Regions from separate parts of the Candidatus Clostridium radicumherbarum genome, predicted to be linked through region 1. Evidence: a T-box and tRNA genes for the amino acid it is inferred to sense, from the RefSeq annotation. Region 1 holds a T-box; the other holds one or more tRNA genes.
The links. The T-box of region 1 lies ahead of metG (methionine--tRNA ligase). A T-box ahead of a tRNA ligase gene usually reads a tRNA of that ligase, here a tRNA-Met.

Region 1 (7,355 bases):
ATATAGAAGGAATCTGTATGCTGAATTTTGCAGAAATAAAAGAGGGGGATATTCTAATTACAGAGCTTGGTAAAGAATTTGTTGAAGCTGATATCGATGATAGTAAATTAATATTTAAAAATCAAATCAAAAACATTTCAACCTTTAGAGTTATTGAGAATGTCCTAAATAGTAAGAAAAATAAAACTATGAAGGAAGAATTTTTTGAAGAGTTATTTATGCAGCATTTTTCAACTTATGAGGTAGAAAATACTATGGACCCAATTATTGATTGGGGCAGATATGCTGAATTATTTAATTTTGATCATGATTCCAGAGAATTATATATTGATATTGAGGATAATTTAATGTAATTTGGCAAAGGGTGGTACGAGACTATTTCACGTACCACCTAATTAATTGCATTTTATTAAATTCAAAACTTCCTGCTTATCAGGCATAACCCGAAGTGCTCCCTTTTTAGTAGTAATCAGTGATGCAGCAGCATTAGCAAATGTAAGCATTTCTGCTAGGTTATCCTCTGAAAGATTATCTAGTCCATGCTCTAGTACATAATTTATAGTACAACCAAAGAAAGTATCTCCAGCACCAGTAGTTTCAATGGTGTTTTTCTGAAGGAAGGCAGGCTTTTCTACCTTTAAATTTTTATAAAATGCAATACTGCCCACCTGTCCAAGGGTTACCAATATAAGAGGAATAGAATATTTGCTTTTTAGTAATTCTGCAGCTGCATATATATCCTTAACTCCAGTAATGAATTCAAGCTCTTCTTCTGAAATTTTTAATATATCACATTGCTCCATTCCAAAGAGCATTTGTTCTTTAGCTAGGTTAAGTGATGTCCACAGCGGTTCTCTTAAATTTGGATCAAAAGTGATTATCAGCTTATTTTCTTTTGCAATAGTAATTGCTTTTTTAGTAGCTTCTTTAACCTTTTCATCTGTTAAAGAAAGTGTTCCAAAATGAAAAATCTTTGAAGACTTTATTAAATCTTCACTCACATCTTCTTCTGATAGCATCATATCTGCGCCAGGCCTGCGATAGAAGGAGAAGTCTCTGTCCCCATTTTCAAAGGTGTGAACGAAAGCTAAAGTTGTATGCACTTCCTTATCAAAAATCAAATTAGCACTATTTATGCCCACTTCATCTAAAGCAGCTTTTAAAGTATATCCGAATTGATCATCTCCAACCTTTCCAATGAAAGCTGTTTTTTTTCCCAGCTTTGTAAGCATTGCCAATACGTTGCAGGGTGCACCCCCTGGGTTTGCTTCATATAGCTGATTTTCTTGAGCACTAGTGCCATTTTGCGTAAAGTCTATTAATAGTTCACCAAGAGCTACTACATCATATATTTTTTTACTCATTTTTTCCCTCCTTATTTTAAACGCTTCTCTTATTACTACATAAATGATTAACACCAAAAGAGCAAACTAATGATACTAAAGCTTTCACCATCCAGTGGTCGATAAATCCTACTTTAAATTTATCATAAAAACGAGTATAAAAAGTTACATATCCAGGATATTTAATACCTACCTTAGATGATAAATAGCACCCGATTATAATATAAGTTATAAAAAAAGTTATAAAAAACCACTTATTTAATTTCATATACAGCCCCCCTTAGTTATTATGTAATTACATTATATATCTTATATGTTTGCAGATTCCACAAGATAGATAAAAAATAAAAGACTTTGCCCTAAAGCAAAATCTTTTATTTATATAAGTTTTATTAACTACCTGACCTGGCTTCCAGTAGGCAGTTCTCCAGGAATACTTACAGCAAACAGCTTGCTGTCGTCATCTGTAGCAGCTGCTAGTATCATACCTTGAGATAGCTCTCCTCTTAAAGTAACTGGTTTTAGGTTAGCTACAAGTACTACATATTTTCCTACTAAGTCATCTGGTTTGTAATACTGAGCTATACCAGAAACAACCTGTCTTTCTTCACCAGCTAAATCCACCTTAAGTTTTAAAAGCTTCTTTGCTCCTTTAACTGGTTCGCAAGCTAAAACCTTAACAACTCTTAAATCTAATTTATCGAAATCATCTATTGTAATTTCTTCTTTAAGAGGCTGCATAGTGGGCTTTGGCTCTTCTTTAGCTTCTTCCTTTAAGGCATCTAATTCCTTAAGCTTAGCATCTACATCAATTCTTGGGAAGATAGCATCTCCCTTTTTAACCTTTATATTAGCTTCAGTTCCATCAAAGGCAGCAAGACTATCCCAAGCTGTAAGATTTACATTAAGCTGCTCATTAATCTTTTCAGCAGTTGAAGGCAGGAAGGAGGAAACTAAAACTGAAACAAATCTTAAGGTTTCAGAAAGATTATATAAAACTGTTCCTAGTCTTTCTTTCTTACTTTCTTCCTTTGCTAAAATCCATGGAGTTGTTTCATCGATATATTTATTTGCTCTTCTAATAAGAGCCCAAACTTCTCCTAGTGCCTCTGGAATTCTTAAGTTATCAATATGAGCTTCCACCTTTTTAGGTGTTTCAAGTGCCAGTTCTATAAGTTCATTATCAATAGCATCCTTTGCAGTAGGGGCTGGAATAATACCATTAAAGTATTTTTCAATCATTGCTACTGTTCTTGAAAGCAGATTTCCTAAGTCATTGGCTAAATCAGAATTTACCTTTTTAATAAATATTTCATTGTTAAATAGTCCATCTGAACCAAAAGGTATTTCTCTAAGAAGGTAATATCTTATAGCATCTACTCCAAAGTGCTGTGCTAAAATCACTGGGTCTACCACATTACCCTTGGATTTAGACATCTTTCCACCATCAACTAAAAGCCAGCCGTGTCCAAATACCTGCTTTGGAAGCGGAAGATCTAAAGCCATAAGCATAATTGGCCAATAAATTGTATGGAATCTTATAATGTCCTTTCCTACAAGATGAACATCTGCTGGCCAAAATTTTTCATAAAGTTCTGTATCTTCGCCATTGTAGCCAAGGGCAGTTATATAATTAGATAAGGCATCTATCCATACGTAAACTACATGACCTGGATCAAACTCAAGAGGAACTCCCCAGTTAAAGGAATTTCTTGAAATACATAAATCCTGAAGTCCTGGTCTTAGGAAATTATTTAACATTTCATTTTTTCTTGATTCTGGCTGAATAAACTCAGGATGAGTTTCTATATATTCAATAAGCCTGTCAGCATATTTTGACATTTTGAAAAAGTAAGCTTCTTCAGTTCTTTTCTCTACTGGTCTTCCACAATCAGGACAGTTGCCGTTTACAAGCTGAGTGTCAGTCCAGAAGGATTCACAAGGAACACAGTAATTTCCTTCATAGGCGCTTTTATAAATATCTCCCTGCTCATAAAGCTTAGTAACTATCTTTTGAACTGCTTTTTCATGATAATCATCAGTAGTTCTAATAAACTTGTCATAGCTTATGTTCATTAGTTTCCAAAGGTCTTTAATTCCTGCTACAATTTCATCCACATAGGCCTTTGGAGTAACCCCTTTTGCTTCTGCAATTCTTTGAATTTTTTCACCATGTTCATCTGACCCAGTTAAAAAGAACACCTCATAGCCTGTAAGTCTTTTAAATCTAGCTAAGGCGTCTGCTGCTACAGTAGTATAAGTATTTCCAATGTGAAGGTTTGCTGATGGATAATATATTGGTGTTGTAATGTAAAATGGTTTCTTAGTCATTCTTATCTCCTCCAATTTCATAATTAAATTTTTTCCAATTTCCTCTGCAATATGCATAAGTAATGTCTATAGTGATGTCTCCAATAAAATAAAAAAGTCCCTATGCAGAAAAATCCACATAGAGACGTAATGTACGCGATACCACTCTAATTTATACCTATGTCGCCATAGATAACCCCATAAGTGACTCCGCTTTATAAAAGCTTTTATCACCCTGCAAGATAACGGCTGCTTCCGTATTGTCCTACTTACAATATTTTCTTCAGACAATCTGCTCTGGGGCCATGTTCGTAAATTTTCATACTGCCAGTTTTCACCATATCCAGCTCTCTTTAAGTATTTCCCTTTACTACTCTTCCCATCACTGCATTTATTAATTATTATAATATTCCATTATACTTATTATGTCAATAATGTTTTATTAAACCCTGAATAATTCTTCAATATCCTCCTGTGACATTTGTGAAATTAGACTTTCTTCTGTGCTTTCCTCGCTCATTACAGAATTTATTATGGCCTTTTTCTTTTCCTGGAGATTATATATTTTTTCTTCTATGGTACCCTGTGCAATTAGCTTTATTACCTCTACAGTTTTATGCTGTCCAATTCTGTGAGCTCTGTCTGTAGCCTGCTCCTCAACTGCTGGATTCCACCATGGATCAAAGTGTATTACCACATCTGCACCGGTGAGGTTTAGGCCAGTTCCTCCTGCCTTTAGTGATATTAAGAATACACTGCCTTTGCCCTCATTAAATTCCCTTACTCTAATTCCCCTCTCCTCAATTTTAGTTTGCCCGTCTAGGTATTGATAGCTTATTTGGTTTTTATCAAACCTTTTTGCAATATTTTTAAGTACAGAGGTAAATTGAGAAAATAAGAGTATTCTATGTCCTTCATTGATGCTTTCCTCTAATAAATCATCTAAGGCCATAAGTTTGCCGCTTTCGCTTTTGTAATTTTCAACAAAGGTAGAAGGGTCGCAGCAAATTTGTCTTAGGCGGGTAAGAGTAGAAAGTATTTTAATTTTACTCTTATTAAAGCCCTTTTCTTTAATTTCGCTATCTATTTCACTTTTAGCTTCTGCTATATAGGCTGCGTAGAGCTTCTTTTGCTCCTCTGTCATTTCTACTATGAGTTTATGCTCTATTTTTGGAGGCAGCTCCTTTATTACATCCTTTTTTAGCCTTCTTAAAATAAAGGGTTTAACATGCTTATTTAATTCTTCTAAAGCTGTAATATCTTTATTTTTAACTATTGGAGTTTCATATTTCCTTAAAAATTTATTATGATTTAATAGGTAGCCAGGCATTATGAAATCAAAAATTGACCAAAGCTCAGTTAAAGAATTTTCAATTGGAGTTCCTGTAAGGGCAAAGTAGCCTTTAGCCTTTATTTCTTTTACTGACTGAGCATTAATGGAGGTTGGATTCTTAATTTGCTGAGCCTCATCTAAGATGCAGTACCTGAAACTTATTTCTTTATATTCTTCAATATCCCTTCTAATAAGTGGGTATGAGGTTATAACTAGATCTGCTTCTTCAATTTCCTTTCTTTTTTCTTCTCTTTCATCCTTTGAGCCTGAAATAATCAAGGTTTTTAAATTAGGTGCAAATTTCTCTACTTCACTTTTCCAGTTATAAACTAGTGAACTTGGTGCTATAACTAGGGATGGCTTCTTTTCACCTTCATTTTCTATAACCTCTGCTTCTATAAAGGCTATTGTTTGAAGGGTTTTTCCCAGCCCCATTTCATCTGCCAGTATTCCACCAAAGCCGCAGCTAGCCAAGGTTTTAAACCATTTAAATCCAAATTTCTGATAACCTCTCATTATTTTTTCTAAATGCTCTGGAACCTTAAAATCCAAGTCTTGAACTTCCTTTATATTGTTTACTAGCTCTCTAAATTTTTTATTTCTTTCGATTATCGCTATATTGCTGCCTTTTAAAGCCTGATCCACATAAAGTGCATTGTATTTTGCTAATATTATTTTATCCTTTTCTAAATCAGAATCCTTAACATCTAAATAATCCAACATGCTGCCCATATCCTGCAGTTCCTTACTTTGAAGGGCAACAAAGCCGCCTTTTTTTAGCTTATGGTACTTTTTTCTTTGCCTTAAGGCATCAAGTATGTCCTTTAGCTCACTTTTTTCTACTCCTTCAATATTGAAGGAAAACTCTAAAAGGTCTTCATCATTTAGCTTTATGCTGGATTTTATATTTGAAGAGGTATAGATTTTCATGTTTCTAAAGCTGTCAGAATAATAAACTTCAGCAATTTCCTGAATCTTATTTATACCCTCTGCCAAAAATCCTACTAAAGCTTCCTCATCCATTAAAAGATAATTAGTTTTTGTCTTTTCAAAGCCAGCCGCTTCTAATATTGATGTTAAATGAAGTTCTTTATTAATGTCTCTTACTAAAACCCTGGAGTTTTGTTCCATATCTTTTTCATTAAAGGGACTTATTTCATCTTCTCCATATTTAAATATTATATCGGCAGTAATTCCTTCATTAGGTCTATCTAAATAGATCATGGCACTTAAGGGTTCTTCATAAAGGCTTAATTCAAGTGTCTTATCAATATTAATATTTTTGCTTATATATTTTAAGTTGGGCAATATATAGGAAGCAATTTTGCTTAGTTCCTCTTTATTAAAGGATAAGTTTTGAGTTTTAGATTTATTAATTTCATTAAGAAAAGGAAGATAAACCCTTGATTGCTCACTGCCTACATTATATATATTATTCTCATAAAAAAAATAGCTTCCATCTTCCGTAAGGGGCACAGGAATATCCTTTTCCTGTTTAATAATTAATGAGTCTTTATTAAGTCTAATATCGAATTCTAAGGGCATATTTTCTTCCAGCACAGAAATATTATTAGAAGAAATTTTATTTATTATGGCATCAAAGCTTCTCTTTTTCATAATTTCGAAAAATCTCTTTGTATGAGAATCTGTTAAGTAAATTTTCTTGCCCGAAATTGCTGCTGGTGGCGCACCCCAATACCTAGAAGCAGAACCTCCATTAGAAAACAAAGCATCAAATTCATATATTTCAAGGAGCAAATCAATAAGCTCCTTATCAGCTGCTTTAAATCCTTGATTTAGGGGATTAAAGGTGAAATTCTTTCCATACTCTATCTCTCTATCTTTTTTAAATATTGCTGATAAAAAATCCCTCATACCTCTTACTACATAGGTTCTTTCTTCTCCAACCTTTAGTTCAATTGAGGAAACTCTTTCATATTCAGCCTCAAATTCATATTTCACCTCTAAATTGAGCTCTTTATTGGCCGCCATTTCCTTATTCTTCATAGAGCTTTTAAAATATTCTATAAGTTCCTCCGTTCTTCTGCTTAGGGCTCTATTTTCTTTTTTTAAAATTCTATCCTTTTCCCTTGACCACTTCAAAAGCACTGCCACTGCATGCTTGCATAAGCTATCATTATTTTTTCCATAGCTGCAGTCACAGGCATAACCTAAAGTTCCAAGGTCTTTAGGAATACTTACCTTAACATTGTAACTATCCAAGCCATAGGAGGATTGTACAACTGATTTTACAATCAGCTTTTCCCTGCCATTTATCTCTTCATTCTCAGTATCCAAACTCCTTATTTTATTTCTTAAGTAAACATCCAGGCCCCTAGCAAACGTCACCTTACCTGCTGCCTCTTTAA
Region 2 (7,355 bases), on a different contig from region 1:
AAGAATGTTATGAGGTTTTAGAGGCCATTGATGAGAAAGATGATACAATGATTGTTGAGGAATTAGGGGATGTGCTTCTGCAGGTTGTATTTCATGCACAGCTAGGGAAGGAAGATGGCTATTTTAATATTAGTGATGTTATAAAAGGTATATGTGATAAAATGATTAATAGACATCCGCATATATTTGGAAATATGAAGGCTGATACTGCCCTTGAAGTTCTGACTAATTGGGATGAAATAAAAAGAGAAGAAAAGGGCTTTAAAACATATACGGAGGAATTAAAGCATATTCCTAAAAATTTACCTGCCTTAATGAGAGCTGAAAAAGTTCAGGCAAAGGCAAAAAAAGTGGGCTTTGACTGGGACAAAGTAGAAGACGCATTAAATAAGGTTTTAGAAGAGTTTGAAGAGGTAAAACATGTATATAAAGGTGAAAACAAGGCAAGAATACTAGAAGAAATGGGTGATTTAATATTTTCTTCCGTAAATGTATGCAGATTCCTTGACATTAACCCTGAAAATGCATTAAATTATACTATAGACAAATTTATCAAACGCTTTCAATACATTGAAGCTTCGGCAATTTCTAAAGGCAAAAATCTTACGGATATGAAGCTTGAAGAAATGGATGAGCTTTGGAATGAAGCTAAGAAAAGTTTGTCTAAAAAGAAGGAATTTTAATATTTATGAAGAATATAGTATAAAAGCGTATTTGTGGATTTAGTAAGTCTCATATAATACAAAAGCTTTCTTAATTCGATTTAGTTATATTTATATATACTAAAATGAAAATGGGCAAAAAATAAATTAATTTTACTAGGAGGTGAAAAACCTGGTTTATGGTTATTTAATAACCTGTCTTATAGGCCCTGTAAGATAAAATCAATAGATTTAGAAACCGGGGAACAAAAGTGAACAAAGCAGAATTAATCGCAAGCATGGCTGAAAAAAGCAGCTTAACAAAAAAAGATGCAGAAGCAGCATTAAAGTCATTTATAGAAAGTGTTCAAGAAACACTAGCAAAGGGAGAAAAGGTTCAATTAGTTGGATTTGGAACATTTGAATCAAGAGAAAGAGCTGCTAGAGTTGGAAGAAATCCAAGAACTAAAGAAGAAATAACTATACCAGCATCAGTAGTTCCAGTATTTAAGGCTGGAAAAGAATTCAAAGAAAAAGTAGAAAGAAAATAACTTTTCAAAAGAGCCTGAATTTTATTCAGGCTCTTTGCTTTAAATAAAACAAATACTCAGTGTTCCGAGTAAAAGGAGGAAAATCTTTATGAGATTGGATAAATACCTAAAGGTTTCAAGGATAATTAAGAGACGAACAGTTGCTAAAGAGGCTTGTGAAAATGGGAGAGTTTTTATAAATAATAAGACAGCTAAACCAAGCACAGAAGTTAAGGAAAATGATATTATTGAAATACAATATGCAACAAAGTCCTTAAAGGCTAAAATTACTAGCATTTCTGAACACGTTAGAAAAGAAGATGCTAAAGCAATGTATGAAATATTAGCAGGTGAAGAAGATAAAGAGGAAGAAGAGTAATATATCTTACCCACAGGGCATACAATATATACGAAAGGAAAGGAATATTTTATGCCTGGAGGGATAAGATGGAGGCTAAAAAGGAAATAAAAATAGAAGAGAAAAAGAGCAATTTAATTTTGGAAAATAGAAAAAGGCTCTCACTTACAGGAATCATAGAAGTAATAAGTTTTAACGAGAATGTAATTATGTTGAACACTTGTTTAGGGGCAATGACAATTAAGGGAGAAGGACTTAAGATGAATAAGCTTGATGTTCAAAATGGAGATGCTATTATAATTGGTACTATTCATTCCTGTATGTATTTAGGTAATGAAATCAAAAAAGATAATGAAAGTATAATAAGAAAGCTTTTTAAATAGAGGTATATATGCTATTTTCTGTTTCATCTCAATTTAATTTATTAATTTTTAGTTTGCTTGCAGGTGTAATAACTGGAATTTTATTTGATCTTTATAGGGTCATGAGGGGAATAAATGATCCAAATAAGATTATTACGTTTATTGAAGATACTCTTTTTTGGATATTTGTAAGCATTATTATTTTTATATTTTTACTCTATATGAGCTACGCATATATGAGGGGCTATGTTTATATCTCTATCGCAGTTGGAATAATTATTTATATGAGCTTTATAAGTAAATATTTCATTAAGCTTCTATATAGAGTTGTTAATAGAATTACAAAAATCATTAGGATAAGTTTTATTTTATTGCTATACCCCTTTAATTTACTCATTTATAAACTTAAAAGAAAAAATAAATAAAAAATACTTATAAAAAATCTTGAACAAAATCACATTACACTTTAAAATAGATTTGAGAGGATAAGAGTATTGCCTCAAATGCTGTTTAAAAGGGGAAAAACACATGAGGAAGAAAAATAAATTTAGCTTTAAGAAAGTAGTAATATTTATAGCTATAATATATGTTGGATACATTGTGATAAGTACTCAAATATCAATGAATAAAATTAAGGCAGAAATAAATGTTAAACAGCAGGAGCTTGAAACAGTTAAAGAAAAAAATCAGAAATTACAGGATGAGGTTAATATGACAAAAACCGATGCATATTATGAGAAGCTGGCTAGAGAAAGACTAGGGCTAGTTAAGCAAGGCGAGGCTCCTGTAACTGAAAAAAAATAAAGTGGTTACAATAATATTTAACATATATATTTTTTATTTTTAAGGAGGAGTCTTATTAATATGACCTTACAAACAGGAAGTATTCTAGAAGGTACAGTGGTTAACATTACCAATTTTGGAGCATTTGTAGAAGTGGATGGGAAAACAGGATTAGTGCATATATCTGAAGTGTCAGATACCTTTGTAAAAAATATTAGAGATTATTTAAAAGAAAAGGATAAAGTAAAGGTAAAGGTAATTTCAGTAGATGACAATGGTAAGATCAGCTTATCAATAAAACAGGCAACCCCTCCAAAAAAATCAGTAAGGCCTGCAGACATTGATTGGAATCAGGAAAAGGGAAAGGTAAATACTGCATCCTTCGAAGATAGACTTTCAAAGTTTTTAAAGGAAAGTGAAGAAAAGGTACAAGAACTTAAAAAGCATCAAGATTCTAGAAATCGTGGTTATAAAAGAAGTTCAAATTATTAAAATAGTTAGGGACTGTATTTTCAGTCTCTTTTATATTGGTAAGCAATAAAAGGTTCTTACTTGAATATGCTGAAGCAGTGATAACAACATTAGCTTTTTATAAATCAATAATAAGAAAATAGGAAAAAATAAAATTAGGTATTGACGGATTAAACTATATCGTGTAGAATAGTCTATGTCGCCAAGATAAAGTTGCTGGAGTGGCGGAACTGGCAGACGCACAGGACTTAAAATCCTGCGGTGGTTAAACACCGTACCGGTTCGATTCCGGTCTTCAGCACCAAATAACGCGGGGTGGAGCAGTTGGCAGCTCGTCGGGCTCATAACCCGAAGGTCGCAGGTTCAAGTCCTGCCTCCGCAACCAATAATTTAATAATAAGGCGGAATAGCTCAGCTGGCTAGAGCATTCGGTTCATACCCGAAGTGTCGTAGGTTCAAGTCCTATTTCCGCTACCATATTTATGCTGGAGTGGCGGAACTGGCAGACGCACAGGACTTAAAATCCTGCGGTGGTTAAACACCGTACCGGTTCGATTCCGGTCTTCAGCACCAAATAACGCGGGGTGGAGCAGTTGGCAGCTCGTCGGGCTCATAACCCGAAGGTCGCAGGTTCAAGTCCTGCCTCCGCAACCAAAAATATAATAATATGGCGGAATAGCTCAGTTGGCTAGAGCATTCGGTTCATACCCGAAGTGTCGTAGGTTCAAGTCCTATTTCCGCTACCAAAAGAATCCCTGCAAGTTATCTTGCAGGGATTTGTTGTTATTATTTTAATGTTTTCCATTTATATATTCGGCAATAATTCTTGCGATATAATAACCTGTGGTTTTGGCTTCATCTAATGTATTAATTTCATTACCAACTTCAAGTAAGGTTGCATTGGCACTTTTATTTTGATTGAAATAGGCATGAATGTAGTAGACACCATTGTCATTTGGGCTCCCCATTCGAACAAGTCCTGGAAACAGACCTTGTGATATATTTATAAGTTTTCTAGTCATAGAAAGATTTTGCTGATAATTTTTATTAGCAGTGCCAACTACAAATTCTATCTTGGCCAAGCTTTTATTATTTAGTGTAACTGATACAGGTTTTGGATTACTTACTATAGAAGCATCTCTATGTAGATCTATTATTAATTTAAAATCCTTATACTTGCTTAAATACTTATTTACTGTTTCGCCTGATCTAGCATAGGCTTCATTATAAACAGCCACATTATGTATGGTTTTGTCATGAATGGTTGCAATACCGTAATTATTTTGAAGCTCATTTTGAATTATATCGCCTACTGCCACTACACTTTTAGTTGGGTCCAAATTATCTTGACTGCTGGGCTTAAAACTTTCAGTGGTGTGAGTATGATATATGAATACTTCTGGTTTAGATGAATCTAGTGGTGTTTTTAAGTTAGGGTTATAAATCTCTGAAACAGCTGTAGCTCCAGGATTTAAATTATTTTCTGAGCTATCTTTACTATCGTTTTGGCTTATTTTGATAATATTGTTTTCATTTAATTTAAAGGGATTAATAATTATGGAATTATTGCTTTCTTGAACTGCAACTGTATTATCTACAACCTTTATTAAAGAAAACTCTCTTGCGACTACTGATAAGGGACTATTAATATCCAGGCCTGCTTTTTCAAGAAGCATTTCCTTTAGAGAATAGTTAAGCTGAGCATTTTCGTCAGTGCTGCTTACAAGAGATTTTACTAATGGCATAGTGAAATTTAATATGTTTATATAAAGTGGATTGCTGCTTTGAATATTCTCTTCACCAGTTGTAGCCTTTGAGTCAATAGGCATAGATAAAATTAAAAACAGTGACAAAGCAAATGAAGCACATATATTTCCTTTTGTATATTTATTCTTTAACATCTGCATCCCCTCCATACAAAGAAATATATGATTTTACAAACTCTATTATTCCATTTTTTAACGACATATTTTTGGGTTATGCAGCATAAAATAATAATTTTAAATGTTTGTAGTTTATAATATAAACAGCTTGTAACCATAAGCTTTTAAGTAATTTGAATTTTATTTTAAGTAAAGCGTATAACTTATAATTATATGGTAGATATTTGAAAATATTACACATAAATGTCCTACGAAAATAAAATTAGAATATCAATAAATGACAATTATTTCCACTAGGCTTTGCTATAATTTAGCTAGATTTAGTATGGGAGATGATTATATGCAGTTTGGAGTTGACCTATCCACTTATGAAAGAACACTCAAAACTAAAAAGAAAGAAGAAAAAAAGGCCCTAGATGGCAGGCTGATTTTGAAATTACTGTTTTATTTTATTAGTACTCTTCTTATAAGCAGAGTCCTGTTAATAAATTATATGGCGCCTTTTGGAATTGGATTCTTAATAGCCGTTGCAATATTTGGAGAAGAGAAGACCACTCTGACCGCAGGTTGCGGGGCTTTATTTGGCTATGTAACTTTAATAAATAGTCTAAATGAAACACCTTCTTATATAATGCTTGTAGGACTTATTGTTCTTTCTCAATATATAATTTCTCCTCTAAAAAGAAATAAGAAATTAATAGTATTATTTTCGATGATTTTTATAGAATTTGCTGCTTATAAATTGCTAATTGTAAAATTAAATCTAAGTGTTGCCGCTATGAATTCAATTCTAGAAACTGCTTGTATATTTTCCTTGTATTTTATTTTAAATTATTCAATTGTTTGTATAAAAGATCTAAAGACCAAGCATTTATTTTCTAATGAAGAGATAATAAGTATGGCCCTTACTGCAGCACTTGCAATTTCAGGCACTTGGGGCATAAGTATTATGGGCATTGCATTAAGAAATGTCCTGGCATTATGCTTTGTGCTTTGTATAAGCTTCATTAAGGGAAGTACAGTAGGTGCATCAACTGGAGTGGCAATGGGAGTGGTAGTTGGCATTTCTACTAATAACTTACCTGTATCTATTAGCGTATATGGATTTTGCGGCCTTACAGCTGGTGTATTTAAAGATACAGGAAAAATCGCTGTAGGCCTATCTTATATCATTACATATTCATTATTAATTATATATTCAAACATAAACGGACAATTTAAGTTTCTTGAAGTTTTAATAGCTGCAGCTATTTTCTTAATAATTCCTCAAAAGCTTTATACAAGGCTGGAATTAGAATTGGATTTTGAAAAGAAACATGGAAATATAAGTGAGAATTATGTGGCTAAGATGAAGGATATATTAGTTAATAGATTAGATAGTTTTTCTGATGTACTTGTTAATATGTCCACCATACTTGAAAATTTAGCAGAAAATGACAAACTTGTTATGAAAAATAAAAGTTCTGCACTTATAGAAAACTTAGCTGATAGAGTCTGCAGTAACTGCAATATGAATGCAATGTGCTGGAGAAGAGAGAATTTTATTACCTATAATGCCTTTGGAGAACTTATTCAAAATTTTCAAGAGAATAATAACAAGATTCCATACGAAATAGAAAGAAAATGTGTAAAAAGAACAGCTCTTTTTAAGAGTACAGAGGAATTAGTAAGGAATTTTATGATTAATGAAATGTATAGAAAAAGATTAAGTGAGGGCAGAGAGCTTTTAGCTAATCAATTTAATAACATGTCAATTTCAGTTTCAGAAATAATTGAAGACTTTAATGCCAATATAAAAGTGGATATTGATGCTGAAAATAATATTAGAAGGATTTTAGATAAAAGAAATATAGAATACAATGATGTATTCTGCCTGATTAATAAAAATGGGAGAGCTCTTGTTAAACTTAAAATGCCTGCCTGCGGAGGTAGACAAAACTGCGTAAAAAACCTGCTGCCGTATATTAATGAAGCTCTACATAAAAATATGTGTATCGCTGATGAAGGCTGTAATATTGATATTAAAGATAATAGCTGCGCAGTTACCTATGAAGAAGCACCTAAGTACCATATCGGCTCTTATGCAAGAAGACTTTGCAAGGATGAGGAAAAATACAGCGGTGATAGCTTTTCCTTCAGTAAGCTTTGTGATGGAACTTATATGACTATTTTAAGTGACGGCATGGGATCTGGACCTCAGGCGGAGCAAGAAAGCAACGCAGCAGTGGAGCTAATCGAAAAATTTGCTCATACTGGTTTTAACAAAATAACTGCTATTAATACCGTAAACTCAATTATGACCTTAAAATTTTCTGCTGATGAGAAAT

Region 2: it has a tRNA-Met gene. The T-box ahead of metG (methionine--tRNA ligase) is inferred to sense a tRNA for this amino acid. The anticodon was not compared.

The regions. Positions count from the first base shown of each region.
Region 1 is NZ_JBJHZY010000002.1:800,752-808,106, forward strand. Features, by position in the region: gene ACJDUH_RS13560 (ABC transporter ATP-binding protein) at 1-353, shown strand, start outside; gene ACJDUH_RS13565 (carbohydrate kinase family protein) at 396-1,364, opposite strand; gene ACJDUH_RS13570 (hypothetical protein) at 1,381-1,611, opposite strand; gene metG (methionine--tRNA ligase) at 1,740-3,674, opposite strand; T-box leader at 3,792-4,048, opposite strand; gene ACJDUH_RS13580 (SNF2 helicase associated domain-containing protein) at 4,096-7,355, opposite strand, start outside.
Region 2 is NZ_JBJHZY010000003.1:384,838-392,192, forward strand. Features, by position in the region: gene yabN (bifunctional methyltransferase/pyrophosphohydrolase YabN) at 1-683, shown strand, start outside; gene ACJDUH_RS15835 (HU family DNA-binding protein) at 914-1,192, shown strand; gene ACJDUH_RS15840 (RNA-binding S4 domain-containing protein) at 1,281-1,550, shown strand; gene yabP (sporulation protein YabP) at 1,619-1,912, shown strand; gene yabQ (spore cortex biosynthesis protein YabQ) at 1,921-2,316, shown strand; gene ACJDUH_RS15855 (FtsB family cell division protein) at 2,420-2,695, shown strand; gene ACJDUH_RS15860 (S1 domain-containing RNA-binding protein) at 2,756-3,166, shown strand; tRNA gene ACJDUH_RS15865 (tRNA-Leu) at 3,361-3,449, shown strand; tRNA gene ACJDUH_RS15870 (tRNA-Met) at 3,455-3,530, shown strand; tRNA gene ACJDUH_RS15875 (tRNA-Met) at 3,546-3,622, shown strand; tRNA gene ACJDUH_RS15880 (tRNA-Leu) at 3,630-3,718, shown strand; tRNA gene ACJDUH_RS15885 (tRNA-Met) at 3,724-3,799, shown strand; tRNA gene ACJDUH_RS15890 (tRNA-Met) at 3,815-3,891, shown strand; gene ACJDUH_RS15895 (stage II sporulation protein P) at 3,937-5,046, opposite strand; gene spoIIE (stage II sporulation protein E) at 5,369-7,355, shown strand, end outside.